One region of the Arthrobacter sp. NPDC093125 genome, then DNA from elsewhere that is predicted to be linked to it. Evidence: predicted binding sites of a transcription regulator. Region 1 holds the regulator's gene; the other holds the start of a gene.
The links. Region 1 encodes Rex, which represses fermentation and respiration genes when NADH is low (regulators of the CRP and FNR family bind a similar motif). Its sites were predicted from a motif close to CTTGTGAANNNNTTCACAAG; they were not measured.
Positions count from the first base shown of each region.

Region 1 (9,820 bases):
GTGGCCCAGATCGGCAGCTGGTGGCTGACCATGATGGCCTCGGCACCCTCCCCGCCAAGTTCGATCGCCTTGAGGCGGGCCTCTTGGACAGCCGCGCCCACCCGGGCCGCCTGGTCCCTGTAGGGCTCGCCCCAGGAAGGCCGCAGGGGGTTAACGAGCTTCGGCCAGTGCTTCGGCTTCCTCAGCTCCGCCTTGGTGACCCTCAGTCCTTCGAAGTGGTTTTCGGCCTCGATGATGCGCTGGTCCGTGTGGATCTCCAAGCCCAGGGCGTTCGACGTCGGAAGTGCAGTCTCCTGGGCGCGCGTCAGCGGGGAAGCCACGAGGTAGACGATCTTTGCCCCCTGGCTTGCACGGTCGCGGAAGTGGTCCGCCAACAGCTGCGCCATCTGCAGGCCGAGCTCGGAAAGGTGGAATTCCGGCAGCCTGCCATAGAGGACGCCCGCTGGATTGTGGACCTCGCCGTGGCGGAGCAAATGAACGGTGGCTTGGGGCATGTCTACCAGTTTCTCAAAGATGCCGGGCGATCTGAAATCTTCTACATCTAGTAGAACTCAAGAAAATGACGAAAAGTTCCGCCGGGGTGGAATAAAAGATGCATATGCATGTTTATACTGGATGCAGCAGTTAGTTGAGGCTTCAACCGATGAAGGTTCAACAGCAAGATCAGTGAACGCTAAGGACACAAGGAGAAACATCATGGCACTGCCCACCAACGTCACCCCCGGCACCTGGACCCTCGACAACTCGCACAGCGAGATCGCATTCACCGTCCGCCACGCGGGCATTAGCAAGGTCCGCGGCCAGTTCAAGGACGCCGCAGCCACCCTGGCTCTGGCCGAGAACGTGACCGACTCCAAGATCGAAGCGACCATCCAGACCGCGAGCTTCGACTCCGGCGACGTCAACCGTGACGGCCATGTCCGCGGCGAAGACTTCTTCGACGTCGAGAAGTTCCCTGAGATCTCCTTCGTCTCCAACGGCCTCGTCCCGACCGGCGACGGCTACGAACTCCAGGGCGATCTCACCATCAAGGGCGTGACCCGGCCGGTCTCCCTCGAGACCGAATTCAACGGTGTGGCCGTTGACCCCTTCGGCAACACCCGCGCCGGCGTCTCCGCTGAAACCACCATCAGCCGCAAGGACTTCGGCCTGACCTGGAACGCTGTTCTGGAAGCCGGCGGAGTTCTGGTCAGCGACAAGGTCGCCATCAACCTCGAACTGGCCTTCATCGCCCCTGCCGCATAAGACCCGGTATGTAAACCCGGAGCGTAGCCTCCCGCCAGATCAGGTATGGCCCGTCCTGCCGGTCTTCGCAGCAACAGCCCCGCCCGTGGTCCCGGCTCAGGCCGCCTCCACGAGCGGGGCTTTTGCGTCGCCTGGAAGCGGGGCTTTTGCGTCTCGGGGAAGCACTGCCATCGGAAATTGTCAGTGCCCTGGAGCATTCTGGAATTAGCCGAACCCCCGATTTACAGTGAGAGCCATGAGCAACCCGAACGACGCCCCGCCGCCGCAGGAACCAAGCGGCGAACAGCCTTCCGGCGACCACCCCCACCAGCGCCGCGCCGGCTGGTTCCCGTTCGAGATGCCGGCAGACCGTCCCCGCAATTTCTATGAGGCCATGCCCCAAGGTGGGTTCACCGGGATTTTCAGCGTGTCCGGACTGCCTACTGAGCTGAAGATCTCCTACTGGATCTGGGTGCTCACCGGCCTACTGGGGCTGCTGGGTGGAGTCATCGGGCTGTTCGGCGCGTTGGTGCTCTTTGCGTTCTTGCCCGGCATCGCCATCCTGGTGCTGCTGCTCGTGCTTTTTGGTGCCGCACTGTCGGGCGCGCAGATTGTCCTGGCAATGAAAATGAAGGAAGGCCGGGAGTGGGCACGGTTCGCACTGACAGCCGTAGCCGGGATCTCCCTGCTTCTCACCCTCATCAGCCTCGGTTTCACCGACGGCCGTGGGGGCAGCGGAATCAATTTTCTAGCAGGCGTGGTCGCAACCGTGCTGATGTGGGTTCCCGGGGCACAGCGATGGTTTGCTGCAGCACGCGGACGGGCCTGACTCCTGTTGGAGAATGCACGAATACCACTTGTGGAATAAGCCTCCCGGCGCCTACCGGGGGGTACGGTGGAAGTAAACCATGCTGGGGGCAGGGCAAGCGTCTGAAACCCGGCGGCCGGTCCCTACGTCACAACGCAAAGGAACGCTCATGAGCACTCCTCCAGTCCCGCCTCGCAACCCTAACGATCCGGATTCCGGCCGCCACGATTCCCATGAGCCGGGTCGGGAAGGCAACGGGCAGCCGCAGTACGGCCAGAACGCACCGCAGTATGGCCAAAACGATCCCCAGTATGGACAGAATGTCCCGCCTGCGCCGCAATACGGTCAGCAGCAGGGCCAGAACCAACCCCAGTACGGCCAGTATGGGCAGAACGCACCGCAGTCCGGGCAGCCACAGCCCGGACAGCCGCAGTACGGGCAGAACCTGCCGCAGTACGGCCAGCAGCCCTCCTACGGCCAGAACCCGCCGCAATACGGTCAGTCCCCATACGGCCAGCAGCCGTACGGGCAGTCCCCGTACGCGCAGTACCCATCCGAGCAGGCCACGGGTGGCACCGCCGGAGTTCCCCAGTCCGTCAACCGGGCGTTCTGGATGATCATCGCGGCCGGGGCCCTGACGCTCCTGTCTACGCTGTTCGGCATCGGAAGCCTGGATGATCCCGCCATGCGCCAGACCTTCGAAGACCAGATCCAGGGCAGCGGCCAAAACATCGCCTTCGAAGACATCAAAGGCTTCCTGATTGGCACGATCATTGTCTTCGCCCTGATTATCGCCGGGCTCTACGCCCTAGTGGCGCTCAACGTCCGCAAGGGCAAGAACTGGGCCCGGATCCTGGGGACGGTATTCGCGGCACTGTCAATCTTCTCCGTGCTGCCGCTCGGCCTTAACACCCTCGCTGTGATCCTCGGGATCGCGGCCATCGTAATGCTTTACATGCCTGCGGCTTCTCCGTACTTCCAGAAGCCGCAGCCGTTCGCGAACCCGTACACGGGCGGCCCGTTCGGCCGCTGATCCCTCTGGCTGCCAGGCTGTTCACGTCACTTGTGGCCCCTCACTCCCCGCGGAGTCAGGGGCCACAACTGTACGTTCGCGCTGACCGGGGCCGGGAGCCTACTCCGGCTGGCCCGGGGTCTGCCCCCGTTGCGCGTGGTACGCGAGGATCTGCAGCTCGGTTGCCATGTCCACCTTGCGGAGGTTCACGCCCTCCGGAACCTGCAGCATCACCGGGGCGAAGCTGAGGATGCTGTGGACGCCGGCCTGCACAACCCTGTCGCAGACGCTCTGGGCCACGGCCGCAGGCAGAGCCAGCACCACCATGTTGGCACCCGTCCGCTCCAGTACGGCTTCCAGGTCGGCCACATCGCTCACGCGGAGCCATCCGACCTCGTTGCCCACCACCATCTGGTCGGCGTCGAAAATGGCCACGACATCGAAACCGCGGGACTCGAACCCGCCGTACCTGGCGAGTGCCTTGCCGAGGTTACCGGCGCCGACAATGGCGACCTTCCAGTCGTGCGTCAAACCAAGCGCGGCGGCTATGTGCCGGCTCAGATACTGCACTTCGTAGCCCACGCCGCGGGTGCCGTAGGAACCGACATGGGAGAGATCCTTGCGGAGGGTCGAGGAACTGACTCCGGAGGCCTCAGCCAGGGACTCGGAGGAAACGCGTTCAATGCCCTCGGCGAGCAGGGAGTTCAGGGCGCGCAAATAGATGGTCAGGCGGGCCACGGCCGCGGGCGGAATCTGCTTTCCGGCAGCTCCCGCGTCCTCAGGCACGGCCTGGGGAGGTGAGTCGAGCGAAGTCACTAATTGCTCCATTGCGTCGCGTTGTGAGTCCACTCTAAATCCCCATCACTTATGTCAACAAAGCCGGTGCCATTGCGCGGAAACGACGGAAACGGCGGCTAGCGTGCCATCGCCTGACGGAGAACCCGTTCCAGCCTGGCCTCGTCAATCTTCCAGAAATCCCGTTGGATGCCGTCCACCAGCACCACGGGAAGCTCCTCGGCGTAACGGTCACGGAGGGATTCGTCGCTGTCCACCGACTGTTCCCGCCACCCAAGTCCCAGCCCGGCAGTAACGCGCCCGACGGCGTCGCGCGCCGCAGCGCACAGGTGACAGTCGGCTTTGGTGAGGAGGACGACGTCGGGAATTGCCATGGCTCAACCGTATCGCCGTTCCCGCCGGTGAGCGATGCCGACGGCGGCAGCCGCCGAACGACGCCGGCAGCGCCTTTGGGGGGACGGCGGGACACTCCACGTTGACTAGACTCAATAACATGCCTGAGGAGAAGTATGCCGCTGTGGTTGAGCGGTCAACTGCGACGCAGCAACGGCCTGCTGCAGCTCAGCAGCAAGGCGAGGCAGCGTTTTTCGACGTCGACAACACCCTCATGAGGGGCGCCAGCATTTTCCACGTCGCCCGGAAGATGCACCAGCGGGGAGCCTTCACCCTTCCCCAGGCCGCAGGCATGGCCTGGAAGCAGTTCAAGTTTGTGCTCCGCGGGGAAAACATGAACGACGTCCACTCGGTACGGGACTCCGCACTGACCCTCGCCTGCGGCATCACGGAAGAAGACGTGAAGGTGCTGGGCGAGGAAGTCTACGACGAAATGATCGCCTCCCGGATCTGGCCCGGCACCAAAGCGCTCGCCCAGCAGCATCTGCGCGTAGGGCGGAAGGTCTGGCTCGTGACGGCCACGCCGATCGAGGTAGCCACGGTGATCTCCACCCGGCTGGGGCTCACCGGAGCGCTGGGCACCGTAGGCGAAATCAGTGAGGGCCTGTATACCGGACGGCTCGTCGGGGACATCCTCCACGGCCCCGCCAAGGCCGTCGCCGTCCAGGCCATCGCCGACGCCGAAGGCCTGGAGCTCAAGCGGTGCTGGGCCTACAGCGACTCCTACAACGACATCCCGCTGCTGAGCCTCGTGGGCCATCCCGTGGCAATCAACCCGGACACCCGGCTGCGCAAGCACGCCCGCGACCACAACTGGCCGGTCTACGACTTCCGCTCAGGCCGCCGCGCCGCCACCCTGGGCCTCAAGGCAGCAACAGCAGGCGGCGCAGTCTACGGCCTATGGAAGGGCTACGCCCGCATCCGCGGCCCCAGGGTCTAGGAGGCGCTCTCGCCCCGCTGACACGCGTCGAACCCTGGGACTCACTTCGAACCCCGGGACACGCAAACGGCCTGGCGACACCCAAATATCCGCGTCCTCAGACCGTTTCCGCGTCCTCAAGCCACTTCCGCGTCGCCAGGACGCAAAAATGCCCGCCACCTTGAGAGGGGGCGGGCATTGATGCGTAGAAAGTGTTTCTACTTCTTATTGCGGCGCTGGTGGCGGGTCTTGCGAAGCAACTTGCGGTGCTTCTTCTTGGCCATACGCTTGCGACGCTTCTTAATAACTGAACCCACGAAAGTTCCTTACAAACTAGATGCAGTACCTGTCTGATGGAGAAGGTCCGTGGACTGAGCAACAGACTGAACAACTGACAGATTCTTACAATGACGTAAAACGTTCCTTAACAGCGTACCGCTTTATCCGGACCCCTACTGACCGCCGCCACGCCCGTGACCTGCAGCGGCCCCCAAGGCGGCTGCAGCCGTCACGAAAACCGGCGCGGAAAGCCGGGCTCCCGGATTCACGCGGTACCCGTCTGACCGTCGACGACAGCACCCTTGAGGTACTGTTCGACGGCGGTCTCCGGAACGCGGTATGAACGGCCAAACCGGACCGCCGGCATTTCGCCGGAATGGACCAGCCGGTACACGGTCATTTTGGAAACGCGCATGACCTGAGCCACTTCGGCCACGGTCAGGAACTTGGCGTTCGAGAAGTTCGACTCTGCGGACATTTCCCATATTCCTTTGCTCTCAGCAACTATGCGGCATCCCCCGTTGTGCGGTGCGCCGATGCTGAGCCATCGAACAACCGTGTCCTAGTTACTCTAGATGCTCACGTGGCCATTGTGAAAGCCCGGCGCTTCCGGGAAGAAGCTGCCAGCTGCTCCAGCACCGAGGCCGTCACGTCCCACTCCATGCAGGCGTCTGTCACGCTCTGGCCGTAGACCAGTTCGGACCGCCCAGCGGCGTGTTCGGCCACGTCCAGGTTCTGCGCTCCACCCACGAGGAAGCTCTCCAGCATCACACCCGCGATGGCTCCGGCGGCGGCTCCCGCATCTTCGAGCTGGGCACCGATCTCCAGTGCTACTTCTGCCTGCCGGTGATGGCTCTTGCCACTGTTGGCATGGCTGGCGTCCACGATGAGCCGGGGGTTCAGATGCTTCCCGGCCAGCTTTGCGGAGGCTGCCTCTACGTCGGCAGCGGAGTAGTTTGGCCCCTTGCGGCCGCCGCGGAGGATCACGTGGGTGTCCGGGTTACCCGCGGTGGCGACCAGGGCGGCCCGTCCGTCGCCGTCGATGCCCAGGAAAGCCTGGGCTGCCGCGGCCGCGCTGCAGGCGTCAACCGCAACCTGGAGGTCGCCGTCTGTGCCGTTCTTGAAGCCGATGGGCATCGAAAGGCCGGACGCGAGCTGGCGGTGGATCTGGCTTTCGGTGGTCCGTGCGCCGATGGCTCCCCAGGACACGAGGTCTGCCATGTACTGGGGGCTGATCGGTTCGAGGAACTCGGTGGCTGTGGGCAGTCCCAGTGCCGTGACCTGCTGCAGGAAGCGGCGGGCTTCCCGGAGGCCCCCTGCGATGTCGTGCGTGCCGTCCAGCCGCGGATCGTTGATCAGGCCCTTCCAGCCCACCGTGGTGCGTGGCTTTTCGAAGTACGCCCGCATGACGATCAGCAGGTCTTCCTTGTGCTTTTCGGCCTGGCTGACGAGGCGGCGCGCGTATTCGAGCCCGGCCTTGGGATCGTGGATGGAGCACGGGCCGACGATCACGAGCAGGCGGTCATCGACGCCGTCCATGATCGCCCGTACTTCGTCCCGGCCGCGTTCGACGACGTCCGCCATCCTCGCGTCCAGCGGCAGTTCGGTGATCATCTCCTGGGGCGTGGGCAGTGCGGTGAGGCCGCTGACCCGCAGGTTGGAGGTGGACTGCCGTGACGGGGACGGCGCCTCTGCCGGCCGCGGCTCTGCCCGCGCCATGGCAGTAGGGACGTTCGACGTCGGCTGCTGGGTTTCGGTGGTTGCTGCGCTCATGTGCTGGGTCCTGTTCCGGGTACGGAGCGGGCCCAGTTCAGAACCCGCCGGAGAAATGGCGAAGGGCAGAGAATAATCTCTGCCCTGTTGGCTCTGAAGGTAGTTGGATGCGTGTCAGTTAGACGCGGGCCCCTCCAGAGCCAACGAAAAATACGCATACCAACGGTTAGTCATGCCCATGACCATAACCGCGGGACTTGCCGCGACGCAAACGGGTTGCGTCACATAGCTGCACAGAAGGCCACCCGGCCAGGCCGCCCAGAACGCTCGCCGCAGCGAGTCCCCTGCCTACCGCGATGCCTGCAGGCCGGCCACCAGCTCTGCGTGCGTTTTATCCGTGAGGCGATACCAGTACATGATGCCGGCGGCGGCGAGCATCAGGACGGCTTGCAGCAGCCCGGCAGCGGCGCGAATCGCCAGGAGCGCTGCGTCTGCCTGCACCGGCGCCGCCGAAGCATATCCGCCCCAGGCCAGGGCAAAGGCAACAAGTCCGCCGCCGAAACCCATGCCAAGCTTCCGGGTGGCAGCCAGGAGCGCATAGTTGATCCCCTGAACCCGCACCCCGGTTCTCCATTCACCGTACTCAACGGTGTCCGCGATCAGGGCCCACGTCAGGATGCTGACGGAAGCAGACGAAAGCAGCGCCAGGATAATTCCCGCCACCGCAAGCCATGGCAGCCCTGCGGGCGCCAGGAAGACCACCGCCCCGCCGGCGGCGCCGATGCCGCCGCCCACGGTGTAGACGGCTTTCTTGCCCCACCGGCCCACAATGCGGGGCATTACGACGGCGAGCGTCAGGGTGATTGCCACCTGCGCCGCAGCCATCACGGGAAACAGGTCCACGCGGGAAAGGACATCGCGAAGGTAGAAGAACTGTGCGGCACCGGTGGCGCTGGTGCCGGTGACGAACAGGACCGAACTGACGCACAGGACCACGAGCGGCGAGTTGGCTTTCAGCGCGGCGGTGCTCTGCTTCAGTGTGATCCTGGGGACGCTGCCTCCTATCTGCTCACGGCAGACAACCCCGGTGAACAGGTACAGGGCAGACCCGGTAACGGCGAAAACCAGCGTCATCACGGAGAAAATCAGCTGCATGTCCCCGCCCGCGCCAAGAAGCGGTGCAACAAAGAAGCCCAGCGTGGCTCCCACGGACAACCCGCCGATGGTCCGGGCTCCGGCCAGGCGGGCCCTGTCCCGGGGGTCCTGTGTCATGGCTCCCACCAGGCAGCCGTAGGGAACATTGACCAGGCTGTAGGCCAGGCAGACCAGGGCGTAGGTGCAGTAGGCGTAAAGCAGCTTCATGGATGCGTCCACGTCCGGTACATGGAACACTGCCGCGCTCAACAGGAGCGGAATGAAGCCGAACATCAGAAAGGGCCGGAACTTGCCCCACCGCTTGCTGTGCATGCGGTCCACAATCCGGCCGGCGGCGATGTCCGTGAAGGCATTGAAAACCCGCGCCACCACCAGCAGGGTGCCGGCCGCAGCCGCCCCGATGCCCGCCACATCCGTGTAGTAGACAAGCAGGAACATGTTGGCGGTGCTGATGATCATGCTGTTGGCGGCATCGCCGGCGCCGTAGCCGAAGATGCTGAGCCTGCTGAGTCGCTTCATAGCTTCCTTGTCCCGGCGGGTCTGGGAAACCGTTTTCTCGAACCCCCAGTAGAAACTTACCCCAGGAGCTTGCGAAGAAACAGCAACTGCCGGATCCAGTGGTGCTCCTGGCCGCCTTCGTGGTTGTTGAACCGGTACACTTCGATGTCCTTTGACACCTCCTCCGGAGCCGACGTTCCGTAGGCGTTGTAGCTGGCAAAGACGGTCGACGGCGGGCAAACGTCGTCCATCTGGGCCACGGAATACAGCGCCGGCACCGCGGCGGAGCGGGCGAGGTTGACGCCGTCGAAATACTTCAGCACGGCAAGCATCGGTTCATACCGTTCACGGTGCCTGCCCAGGAATGCCGCAATTTCCGGGTACGGCCCCCGCGGTGTGCGATGTCGATGGCGCGCGGGAAGTCCTGCAGGAACGGGACGTCGGGCAGGGCGGCGATGACGCCGTCGAGCCTTCCTGCCGCCAGCCCGGCGACCGCGACGGTGATTCCGCCGCCCTGGCTGACGCCGGCCGCGATGATGCGGGACGCGTCGACGTCGGGATGACTCTGCACCGCTTCGACGGCCCGGAACGCGTCCACGTAGACGCGCCGGTAATAGTAGTCTTCCCGGCTCCCCGCTCCGCGGGTCATCAGCCCGGCATAGGCCACCTCGCCGGCGGACGGATGCGGGTCGCCGGTTTCGCCCACCGCTCCGGAATAACCCTGGCCCCTCGTGTCCATGATGAAGTGCGCGTAGCCTGCCTGCGCCCACCGGGTGTCCTGGTTGACCAGACCCCTGCCGCCGGAATAACCGGCGAACTGCACGACGGCGGGCAGCGGCGTTCCGCGTTCCCTGTTCGCCGGAAGGTGCAGCCAGCCTTTGACCGGCGAGCCCCCGTAGCCGGAGAACGTGACGTCGAAGGTGTCGATCACGCTGAGGTAGTTCTCCACCGGTTCGAACACCGCGGCGAGCGGAAAACCGCGGGCGTCGCTGATGGTGCGGTCCCAGAAGGCGTCGAAGTCGCC
Region 1 covers NZ_JBIVOQ010000003.1:92,148-101,967, reverse strand. Annotated here, with positions in the region: gene ACIP9X_RS07715 (histidine phosphatase family protein) at 1-494, opposite strand, end outside; gene ACIP9X_RS07710 (YceI family protein) at 697-1,245, shown strand; gene ACIP9X_RS07705 (hypothetical protein) at 1,481-2,053, shown strand; gene ACIP9X_RS07700 (hypothetical protein) at 2,202-3,065, shown strand; gene ACIP9X_RS07695 (redox-sensing transcriptional repressor Rex) at 3,165-3,860, opposite strand; gene ACIP9X_RS07690 (glutaredoxin family protein) at 3,959-4,213, opposite strand; gene ACIP9X_RS07685 (HAD family hydrolase) at 4,333-5,172, shown strand; gene ACIP9X_RS07680 (30S ribosomal protein bS22) at 5,370-5,468, opposite strand; gene ACIP9X_RS07675 (helix-turn-helix domain-containing protein) at 5,696-5,908, opposite strand; gene ACIP9X_RS07670 (3-deoxy-7-phosphoheptulonate synthase) at 6,010-7,149, opposite strand; gene ACIP9X_RS07665 (glycoside-pentoside-hexuronide (GPH):cation symporter) at 7,492-8,817, opposite strand; partial or broken gene ACIP9X_RS07660 (acetylxylan esterase) at 8,874-9,820, opposite strand, start outside.

Region 2 (9,820 bases), on a different contig from region 1:
GGGGAACTTTGCCGCTCAGAAAGCAGCTCCTGGCCGCCCGCCGTCGTAAGTTCATATTCGGTGTACCCGAAGAACAGAAAGTTGCCGTCGTCGAGCCAAAGGAGCAACTGGTGGAGCTGTTCCGGTGGCGGAACAACAGCCTGCGGGAATCCGTCTACCGAGGTAACGGCCTCGGAGACCTTGCCGTGGATGGCAGCGGCGTCCTCAGCGACGATACGGACATCGTCCAACACCCTTTGCAGGCGTTCCGTGAGCTCGCTCTCGGCTGCCTCATCTGCCAGCTTGCCGATTTCCATGGCCACCCAGGTCTCTGATGTTCCACGGGCAGGCGGCACGGACTCTTCCAGAAGGCCTTCTCTGGAAGGTCCGGGGCGGACGTCCAGCAGGGTGTGGGAATCCGGATCGCGCAGCACCTGGAAGGTCGGATGAACGAGCAGCCGGATTGAGGCGTCTTCACGGGCGAGCTCAGCCATTACGGACTGAACCAGGTAGGGCAAGTCCTCTGTAACCACTGCAACGATGCTCGCCTCGAGCTCATTCAGGATGCCGACTGCGGCCTGTCCCGGGCGTCGCGACGACGCCACCGAGAGATGCACAGCTCTGGCCCGGAGGGTTTCGGTGCTGTAGTTCTGCACCTCCTCCGTGGGGACATGAGCGTAGTAGTCAGGGAGGAAATGCCTGTCGGGCTTGATGGAGCCGGCAGCAGCAGTATGCTCCGCGCGGTCAGATTTGGGTGACATGGCGATGCGCCTCCACACCGCGGCGTGTTATCGCAAGCTGCGGCTGATCAGCTCGTCTCGCGCATGTTTTCATCATCGCCGCAACCCGGAAACACGTCCAGAGCCGCAGCGCCCAGGGTTCCGTCATCTGTCTAAAGTCGGCTTTCTCCCCGATGGCCGACGTTCCATTGGACGGCCCCACTCCGAGCCGTGAATAGCGCCTGACAAGAAAGCGGGGGTCGTCGCTTCAATGTAGCGCTGCAGGACGATGGGCAGGGGCTCCGCCCAGAGCGTGATCAATAAGGCGTGGAAGCGCCCTCCTTGCCAAAGGGTCTGCCGCCGATCATAAGAAATCGGGCGGGTAGGGCACGAGTCACTTGGAGTCGGTGATGGTGCCTGGGAATCTAGGTCGTGCCGGGCCCTTGGGCGCGCCCGAAAGGCTGCCGCATTCCACTGGACCGTGCATTGAGCGGGCAAAAAAAGAAGGGTGTGGCAATGTGCACACCTTGGGCTTCGGATTCGGTTGAACTGAGGTCGGACCGCACGGATTGGGGAAGTCCCACCTCGGGCGCAGCGGTTTACCTGTTCAGGTTTTTAGCCTATGAGTATGCACAATTTGTGTTGTGAAGGGCCCCCTCGGGGGCCTTTTTCATTGGTGGCCGTTGCTGTGGCCGGTTGCCTCCTTGGCTTCCTGGATCGACGCTTTCGTCGTCCCACACCACTTCATGGGCGTTCATGGCTCGACCAACATGACATGAGGAAAATTCCGTGCGGGTTCCTGGGCTGCGTGTTTCGGATTTCACCCGGGTTTCCTTTCGTCCGCTCGTAGTGGCTGTTCTGCTAGTTCATGCTGGGTGCGGGGGAGGGTTACATGACTTGTAGCCCACTGAGGTTGAAGATAGATGCCGTCGACGCGCGCAGGCCGTCTGATACTCCCCGACCTGAGCCAGTCACCTCGGCCGCTAAGGCATACAGCCATCAGCGCCCGAGGTCGCCTGACGACATCGCATGTTAGCCTGCCGGCATGCTGACGGGCCACCCAGTCACTGCCACCGCGTGCGGGTTTATGGACCGAAGCTGGAGATGCGAGACTCTGCGTCAGAGTTCGAAGTCTTCATCCGCATACTGCCCGTTGAGCTGCAGACAACGGGCGCTCAGGCCTTCATCCAGGAACTATTCGCGTGGAGAACGGCCCTCGTGCGGGACTGCCAGCAGCTGCCGGAGCTTCCTCCCGAAGCTGACCGCTCCTCTGCGGAAATCAAGGCCCTGCGCATGAGGACCGACGCGTTCGTGGAGTATCTGGATGACTGGCTACATGTGCCCGACCGTGAGCTCGGCGACTACTCCGAGCAGATGAGGAAAGGAATGGATCCGCCGTTGGCCGGACATCGATCCGGAGCTGCACCTGAAGCCTCAGTTAGGTGGCACCAGCACTGGGTCGTAGGCACGGATCCAGCGGCGGCAACCGCCGGAGCTGGCACCGTCAGTATCTCTCGCCGGTCGCGTCCACGGTAAGGCCGCGCAATGCGGCGTGGCTTGCCCAGAAGAAGAAACTACCTTGGGACGGGACTATAGCAAGTCCAAAATCCGCGAGCAGGAGGGGTGCGGGGCGGGTTGCTACGGTTTGGCGGGGCAGTGCATTACTCGCCAGGGACCGGGCTAGTTACTAAATCACGCCCTCATCCACAATAGCGACGCGCGCAGGACTCAGTAACGAATTTGTAACATAAAGCTTTTCTTGCTTACATGGGAGGTAGCCATACCCTCACGTGGTATGCGTGTACCCGCTTCGCCAAACCCCGCCGGCGGTACATGAACCCTTATCTCTAGGCGGGGGCGGAAGACCCACGAATGACGCCTTTGGGCGTCTTGGGGTGAAGCCTGGCCCTGTCATTGCATGCCCGTGAGGCGCGTGTCAGGGGAGGCCGGACAGTCCACTCGTCCGAATCCGACAGCTAATTTCGCCGGCGTCGAGAGGATCTACGCTTTGCCTTCCCACGACAACCACGGCCCACGCCGTGCCATTTTCTCGAGTACATCCGGCAAGGGCCGCCGCCGGGCAGCCTCATCCCCAATGCCGACGCTGCGGGGCCGCGGCCAACAGCTGGCTGTTGCGGCGGCAGTGACCGGAATGATTGGCATGACGGTGCTCACCACGGCTCACGCCGCGCCAGCCGGGATCTCGACGGCGCGCGAAGTTCGCGCCGAGGCGGCCGCCGCCCCCGCCGCCCAGCCGTCCCTGGCGGCGGAGGCAGGATCGTCGCTTGTTTTTGATCGGCCCCAGGTCGAGTCCTCCCCGGCGCCGAAAGCGGCACCGAAAGCGGCACCGAAAGCGGCGTCCAAACCGGCGCGGAAAGCGGCACCGAAAGCGGCGTCCAAACCGGCACGGAAAGCGGCACCGAAATCCGCCCGGGTTTCCGCGCCTTCGGCAGGCCTACGGGCGCCGCTCGCCTCTGTGAACGTGAGTTCGCCATTTGGGCTCCGCGGCAATCCCCTGACCGGGGCCGCCGGCGAAATGCATACCGGGCTTGATCTCGCAGGGGCATGCAACACGCCCGTGTTGGCTGCAGCTGCGGGAAAGGTAACGGAGGCAGGCTGGAGCCCGTACGGTGGCGGAAACCGGATTGTAGTTGACCACGGCAAGGGCCTGAAGACCACATACAACCACCTTGCCAGCATCGGCGTTTCGAAGGGTCAAGCCCTGGGCAAGGGTAGTCGGATAGGCGCTGTCGGAACCACCGGTAACTCCACTGGCTGCCATCTTCACTTTGAAGTGATGGTCAAGGACCGGACCGTCAACCCCGCCGCTTACCTCTAGGGCAATGACACTAGGACCTGTCAGCATTTGCTGAAAGTTCTGCTTAGTTTGAGTAACGGGTTCATCGAAACCGTCCACCGCAACCGGCAGCACCCCTACGCGGAGAAGCTCCTCGCCTCCGTGCCCGGGTCACCCGGCTTGACCCTCGACCAACCGCCGCTATACAACCGCCGGAGCAAGATGGCCCGTCCCGGCGCAGGAATGCTGCGCCGAAACGGGCCAGTTGTGGTGCCGCTGGGGCAATCCCCTGACTTCGTAAAAACGCACCGGTCCGCGTTTTACGATCCTGCATGGTCCGGACGCTCCAGCAGCCGTGAGGCGGCGTATCCGATGACCAGGCCCCAGAAGGCCGAGTGGATGTTGAACAGATCCAGGCCGGAGATGGTCACCACGAAGGTCACCAGCGCGCCCAGGGTGAAGGTGGTGGAGAATGCGGTCACGAACGCCTGCTGGAGTGCCCGCAGCATCGCGATTCCGCCCAGGACCAGGACGAATTCCTTGGGCGTGGCCAGCATCAGCCTGGTCAGGGTGGGAGCCAGCGCCGCGCAGGCCAGTGCGAGGCAGCCGTAGGTCACCGCTGCGGTGTACTGGCGCTCTTTGGCTCCCGACGACGTCAACAAGGCGTTGGTGGGGCCGGTCACGCAGGCCGATACGGCACCTAAGCCGGCGTTCAGTACGGAGAACGCGCCGGACACAATCGCAAAAACGTTGACGGGCGGCCGGTGCCCGGCGGCGCGGAGCACGGCGATGCCCTGGCCGTTCTGGACGAACAGCACTGTCAGCGCCAGGGGAACCACGAGCTCCAGTTGCGCGGCCCAGGTGAACACGGGAGGGGTGAACACCGGGGCGGCCAGGAGCGGCCCCGGCCCGCGGGGAACGAATTGCCCGCTGACGGCCACCGCCAGGCATCCTGCCACCAGCGTGCCGAGGACCGGGGGAAGGAACTTTCCCAGGCCCGGAACGGCGGTCAGGAGGAGGAAGGCGCCCACCATCGGGGCGGCAATGGCCGGATTGGCCTGGCTTGAGGAAACGATGTCCGTGCCGAAGCGGAGGAAGACGGCGGCAACCATGGCCATGACGATCGGCATGGGAATTGTGGCCATGATCCGCCGGACCACCCCGGTTGCGCCCAGGGCCAGGATGAGCAGGCCGGCCGTGAAGAACGTGCCCACCACTTCCGGGAAGGACAGATGCTGCAGCGACGGCCCCAGCAGCACCGTGCCGGGAATGGACCAGGCAAACCCCAGCGGCTGCCGGTAGAGGAGCGACATGATGAGCGTCGCGGCGCCGCCGGAGAACAGGATGCCGAAAACCCACGAGGCGAGCTGGTCCTGGGTCAGCCCGCCGGCCGCGCCGACGGCCAGGGTGACGGCGATGGGCCCGGACGCGGTGAAGACCAATCCGATGGCGCCGTTGGACAGGTAGGGCAGGTCCACGTCGCGAAGGAACCGGCGGGGTCCGGGCGGACGGTGCCCGGGCCGTTCCAGGAGCGGTTGCTGCAATGGCGCGGGCGTCGGCGCGGGTGTGGTCCAGGGATGGATTGGGGCTGGGTCCTGGCGGGAACTGGGCATCCTGGCTCCTGGCTGCGGGGTAGAAAAGGCAGGCGCCCCGGAGTTACCGCTCCGGGGCGCCTGGCGTTGCCGGGCTCAAGCCCGGCATCAGACAAGAAGGGGCAAGGACCTACTTGGTCTGGCCTTCCTTCGCGAGGATGTAGTTGTAGACAACTTCCTCGCCGGTTCCGCCGTCCGTGCGCGGTCGCGGGTCGAGCATCAGTTCGGGCTTGACGGCCGATGCGATGTCGTCCGCGTTGTGCGGGTCGCCCGGGAAGTAGAGCTGCTGGGTGACGGGCTGGTAGCCGGGTGCCGAGACCTTGATGTGGATGTGGGCCGGACGCCAGGCGTGCCAGCCGGCCGCCTCGATGAGCTGGCCGCAGGCGCCGTCGGTGGGAATCTGGTACGGCGCGGGGCGCATCGTGTTGATCTCGAAGCGGCCCTGGTCATCTGCCTTGACCGTGGCGCGGAAGAGCCATTCGGGCAGGCCCGGCGCGTACTGCGAATAGAAGCCGGCGGCATCGGCGTGCCAGATCTCCACCTGTGCGTTTTGGAGGGCGTTGCCGTTGGTGTCCGTGAACTGGCCGGTGAAGCGCAGGGGGGTGCCCTCTTCGCCGTCACGCATCTGGACGGTTGCCGGCGTAGGCAGCTCGGGGGATCCGGGCACGTAGTAGGGCCCCTCGATGGTGCCCTTGGTGCCGGGGCGCTCCTGGGAGTTGACGTCCTCTACCGTGTGCTCAAGCCACACGTCGAGGAACAGCGGCCACTCGCCGTCGGTACCCACCTTGATCAGCCACGCCTTCAGCGCGTTGTACTCCTCGTAGGTGACCTGGTGCTCAACGACGATGTCGTTGGCAGCCTTGATGAGGGCGCCGGCCAGCAGGCTCACGCGTTCCTTGGGCACGTGCAGTTCCGAGAGCTTGCCGGAGGCGGTGAAGCGCTCGGTCGCCTTCGAACCGGCCTCAACGGCAGTGCCCTCGTTCTCGTTCCGGCTATTCACTTGGGTCTCACTCATGGCGGTCTCCACCTTCGTCTTTGAGTAGGGGCCAGGAAGGTCTCCTGCACCCGCCGCGGGACGCTGGCGCAGGGAACCCTGCTGCCGCGCGGTATCGCGTGATGTCTGTCTCATCGTAGGCCTCAGGATAAGGACGCTACAAATATCGATAATGCCCATTTTCGGTCATTATCGGTACATAAAGACACCCTTGGTCGACCCTAGGTGTTTGCCTGATGTGAGTGGAGTCACGAGCGGGAAGAATTGCCTCTAACGTCCGCTGCTGGCACCGATGCCCGGCCCGGACCTCCCGCCCATCCGTCCAGCAATCTCCAATGAAGGAGCACGCCATGACCGAGAACCTGATCCATGCCCGCGAGGTCCTTGCCGACGCCGTGATCGATGACCGTGAGAACGGCATCATCCGGGCCAAACGCGAGATCTTCACCGACCAGGAGATCTTCGAACTCGAGATGAAGCACATCTTCGAAGGCAACTGGGTTTACCTCGCCCACGAGTCGCAGATCCCCAACGTGGGTGATTACTTCACCACGTACATCGGCCGCACCCCGGTGATGATCACCAGGGACAAGGACGAGAAGCTGAACTGCATCGTCAACGCCTGTTCGCACCGCGGCGCCATGCTGTGCCGCCGCAAGACGGACAACCGCACCACCTTCACCTGCCCGTTCCACGGCTGGACGTTCAAGAACTCCGGCGAGCTGCTGAAGGTCAAGGATTCCCGGGACGCCGGCTACCCCGAGACCTTCAACAAGGAAGGCTCGCACGACCTCACCAAGGTGGCCCGATTCGAGTCCTACCGCGGCTTCCTGTTCGGCTCGCTGAAGGCTGACGTGCTCCCGCTCGAGGAGCACCTGGGCGATGCCACCAAGGTGATCGACTCGATCGTTGACCAGTCACCCGAAGGCCTGGAGGTGCTGCGCGGTTCCTCCACCTACACCTATGACGGCAACTGGAAGGTCCAGGCCGAGAACGGCGCGGACGGCTACCACGTCACGGCCGTGCACTGGAACTACGCAGCCACCACGGCCCGCCGCAGCGCCGGTGACTCCGCGACCAAGACCAAGGCCATGGACGCCGGCAAGTGGGGCAAGGTCAAGGGCGGCTTCTACTCCTACGACCACGGACACCTGCTCCTGTGGCAGGAATGGACCAACCCCGAGGACCGCCCGCTGTGGGACCGCCGCGACGAACTGGTCCAGAAGTACGGCGAGGAGATGGCCAACTTCATGATCAACATCTCGCGCAACCTCTGCCTGTACCCGAACGTCTACATCATGGACCAGTTCTCCTCCCAGATCCGCCACTTCCGGCCGATCTCGGCGGACCAGACCGAGGTGACGATCTACTGCATCGCACCCAAGGGCGAGTCCCAGGAGAACCGCTCCAAGCGCATCCGCCAGTACGAGGACTTCTTCAACGCCAGCGGCATGGCCACCCCGGACGACCTGGAGGAATTCCGCTCCTGCAACAAGACCTACTGGGCCACCAGCGCCCCGTGGAACGACATGACCCGCGGCTCCACCCATGAGATCGCCGGCCCTGACGAGCAGGCCCAGGCCCTGGGCATGACCCGGGTGATTGCCTCCGGCGTGCGCACCGAAGACGAAGGGCTCTACCCCATCCAGCACGGGTACTGGAAGGAAGTCATGGACCGTGCCCTGGCGGAGCACGAGGAGCGCTCCGCACCGGATTCCGTCCCCGCCACCGCCTGACAGCGGCCGGGAACCAAAAGACCGGAACCAAAAGACCACGGAACCAGAGCCCACCGGAACCACAGAGAGCGCAGAACCCATGAGCAACCTGACCCAAACCGCCCCGGTCCTGAAGACCGCCGAGGAGATCGCAACCCTCGAGACCGTCCGGGCGTTCCTTTACCGGGAAGCCCGCCTGCTGGACGACCGCCAGTTCGATGAATGGCTTGAGTGCTACCACCCGGACTCCGAATTCTGGATGCCGGCGTGGGACGTCGACGACCAGCTGACGCAGGATCCCCAGAACGAGATCTCCCTCATCTACTACGACAACCGCGGCGGCATCGAAGACCGGGTGTTCCGGATCAAGACCGACCGGTCTTCTGCCACCTCCCTTCCCGAGCCGCGCACGGGCCACAACATCACGGACATCGAGGTTTTGGCGAACGACGGCGGCCAGGTCCAGGTGCGCTTCAACTGGTTCACCCTCTACTTCCGCTACAACACGACGGACACGTACTTCGGCACCAGCTTCTACACGATCGACCTTTCCGGCCCGGAGCCGGTGATCCTGAAGAAGAAAGTGGTCCTGAAGAACGACTACATCCACCACGTGGTGGACGTCTACATGATCTGATCTGCCCGAACCGGCGCCCTGGGAATTCCCAGGCGCCGTACGGCAGGTCCCACACGCGAGCCCGCCGGGCACGCCACAACTTTTCCCGGGCCGCGACGGCGCGCCCGCTCAGTCAGGAGGACCCCATGGGCCACAAAGTAGCCCTCAGCTTCGAGGACGGCGTCACCAAAGTCATTAAGGTCGGCGACTATGAGACCGTCATGGACGCGGCCTACAAGGCGCGCATCAACATCCCGTCGGACTGCCGCGACGGTGCCTGCGGCACCTGCAAGGCGTTCTGCGATTCCGGCTCCTTCGACCCGGGGGACTACATCGACGACGCCATGACCGAAGAGGAGCTCGAAAAGGGCTACCTGCTGACCTGCCAGGCCGTCCCGGAATCCGACCTGGCCATCCAGATCCCGGCCACGTCGGAGTCGGCGAAGACGGCCGCGGCCACCTTCACTTCCACCATCAAGGAGCTCAACCGGCACACGGACACCACGGTGTCCTTCACCCTCCAGGTGGACAACCGGGACGCGCTGGCCTTCCTTCCCGGCCAGTACGTCAACCTCAAGGTCCCCGGAACCGACGCCGAGCGCTCCTACTCTTTCAGCAGCGGACCCGAGGTCCAGGACGCGTCCTTCATGGTGCGCGTGACCCCGCAGGGCGCCATGTCCGAGTACCTGCGCGACCGCGCAGCAGTAGGCGACTCCATCCACTTCACCGGCCCCTACGGATCATTCTTCCTGCGCGAGCCCAAGCGGCCCCTGCTGCTCCTGGCCGGCGGCACCGGCCTGGCCCCGCTCCTGTCCATCCTGGAAAAGCTCTCCGAAAACCCGCCGTCCACCCCGGTCCACCTGATTTACGGGCTCACCCGCGAGGCGGACATCGTGGGCCTCGACTGGCTGCGCGCCTACGAAGCGAAGCTGCCCGGCTTCACCTGGAACTACATTGCCTCCGAGCCCGGCACATCCGCCCCGCACACCGGCTACGTCACGCAGATCATCGAACCCGCGCACCTCAACGAAGGCGACGTGGACATCTATCTCTGCGGCCCGCCCCCCATGGTCAACGCGGTCTCCAAGTGGCTGGACACCGAAGGCATCCAGCCCGCCAACTTCTACTTCGAACGGTTCGCGCCGAAGGAGACCACCGGAGGCGACGCCGAAACGGGCGCCCCGGCGCCGGCTGAAAAGATCCAGGCCGAAGGCGACACGATGAGCCGCGGCGAGGCAGTGTCCTCGCTGGAGACCGGCCGGCTGGATTTCCGCAAGGAGGACAGCTTCGCCCAGCTCGACGCACGCATGGGCCTGGAGCTTGCCGTCAGCGAACTGCTGCTGGGCCGGCTCAGCGAGGAGCAGCTGCGCCAGTTCCGCCGACTCGCCGAAGCCACCACGGACTCGGT
Region 2 covers NZ_JBIVOQ010000014.1:35,147-44,966, forward strand. Annotated here, with positions in the region: gene ACIP9X_RS18620 (hypothetical protein) at 1-740, opposite strand, end outside; gene ACIP9X_RS18625 (hypothetical protein) at 1,803-2,234, shown strand; cyclic di-AMP (ydaO/yuaA leader) riboswitch at 2,527-2,701, shown strand; gene ACIP9X_RS18630 (M23 family metallopeptidase) at 2,707-3,537, shown strand; gene ACIP9X_RS18635 (benzoate/H(+) symporter BenE family transporter) at 3,816-5,108, opposite strand; gene catA (catechol 1,2-dioxygenase) at 5,218-6,102, opposite strand; gene benA (benzoate 1,2-dioxygenase large subunit) at 6,432-7,817, shown strand; gene benB (benzoate 1,2-dioxygenase small subunit) at 7,897-8,433, shown strand; gene benC (benzoate 1,2-dioxygenase electron transfer component BenC) at 8,559-9,820, shown strand, end outside.
Region 2: a site for Rex is predicted at 6,317-6,336, ahead of benA (benzoate 1,2-dioxygenase large subunit). Genes of this name have one in related genera too.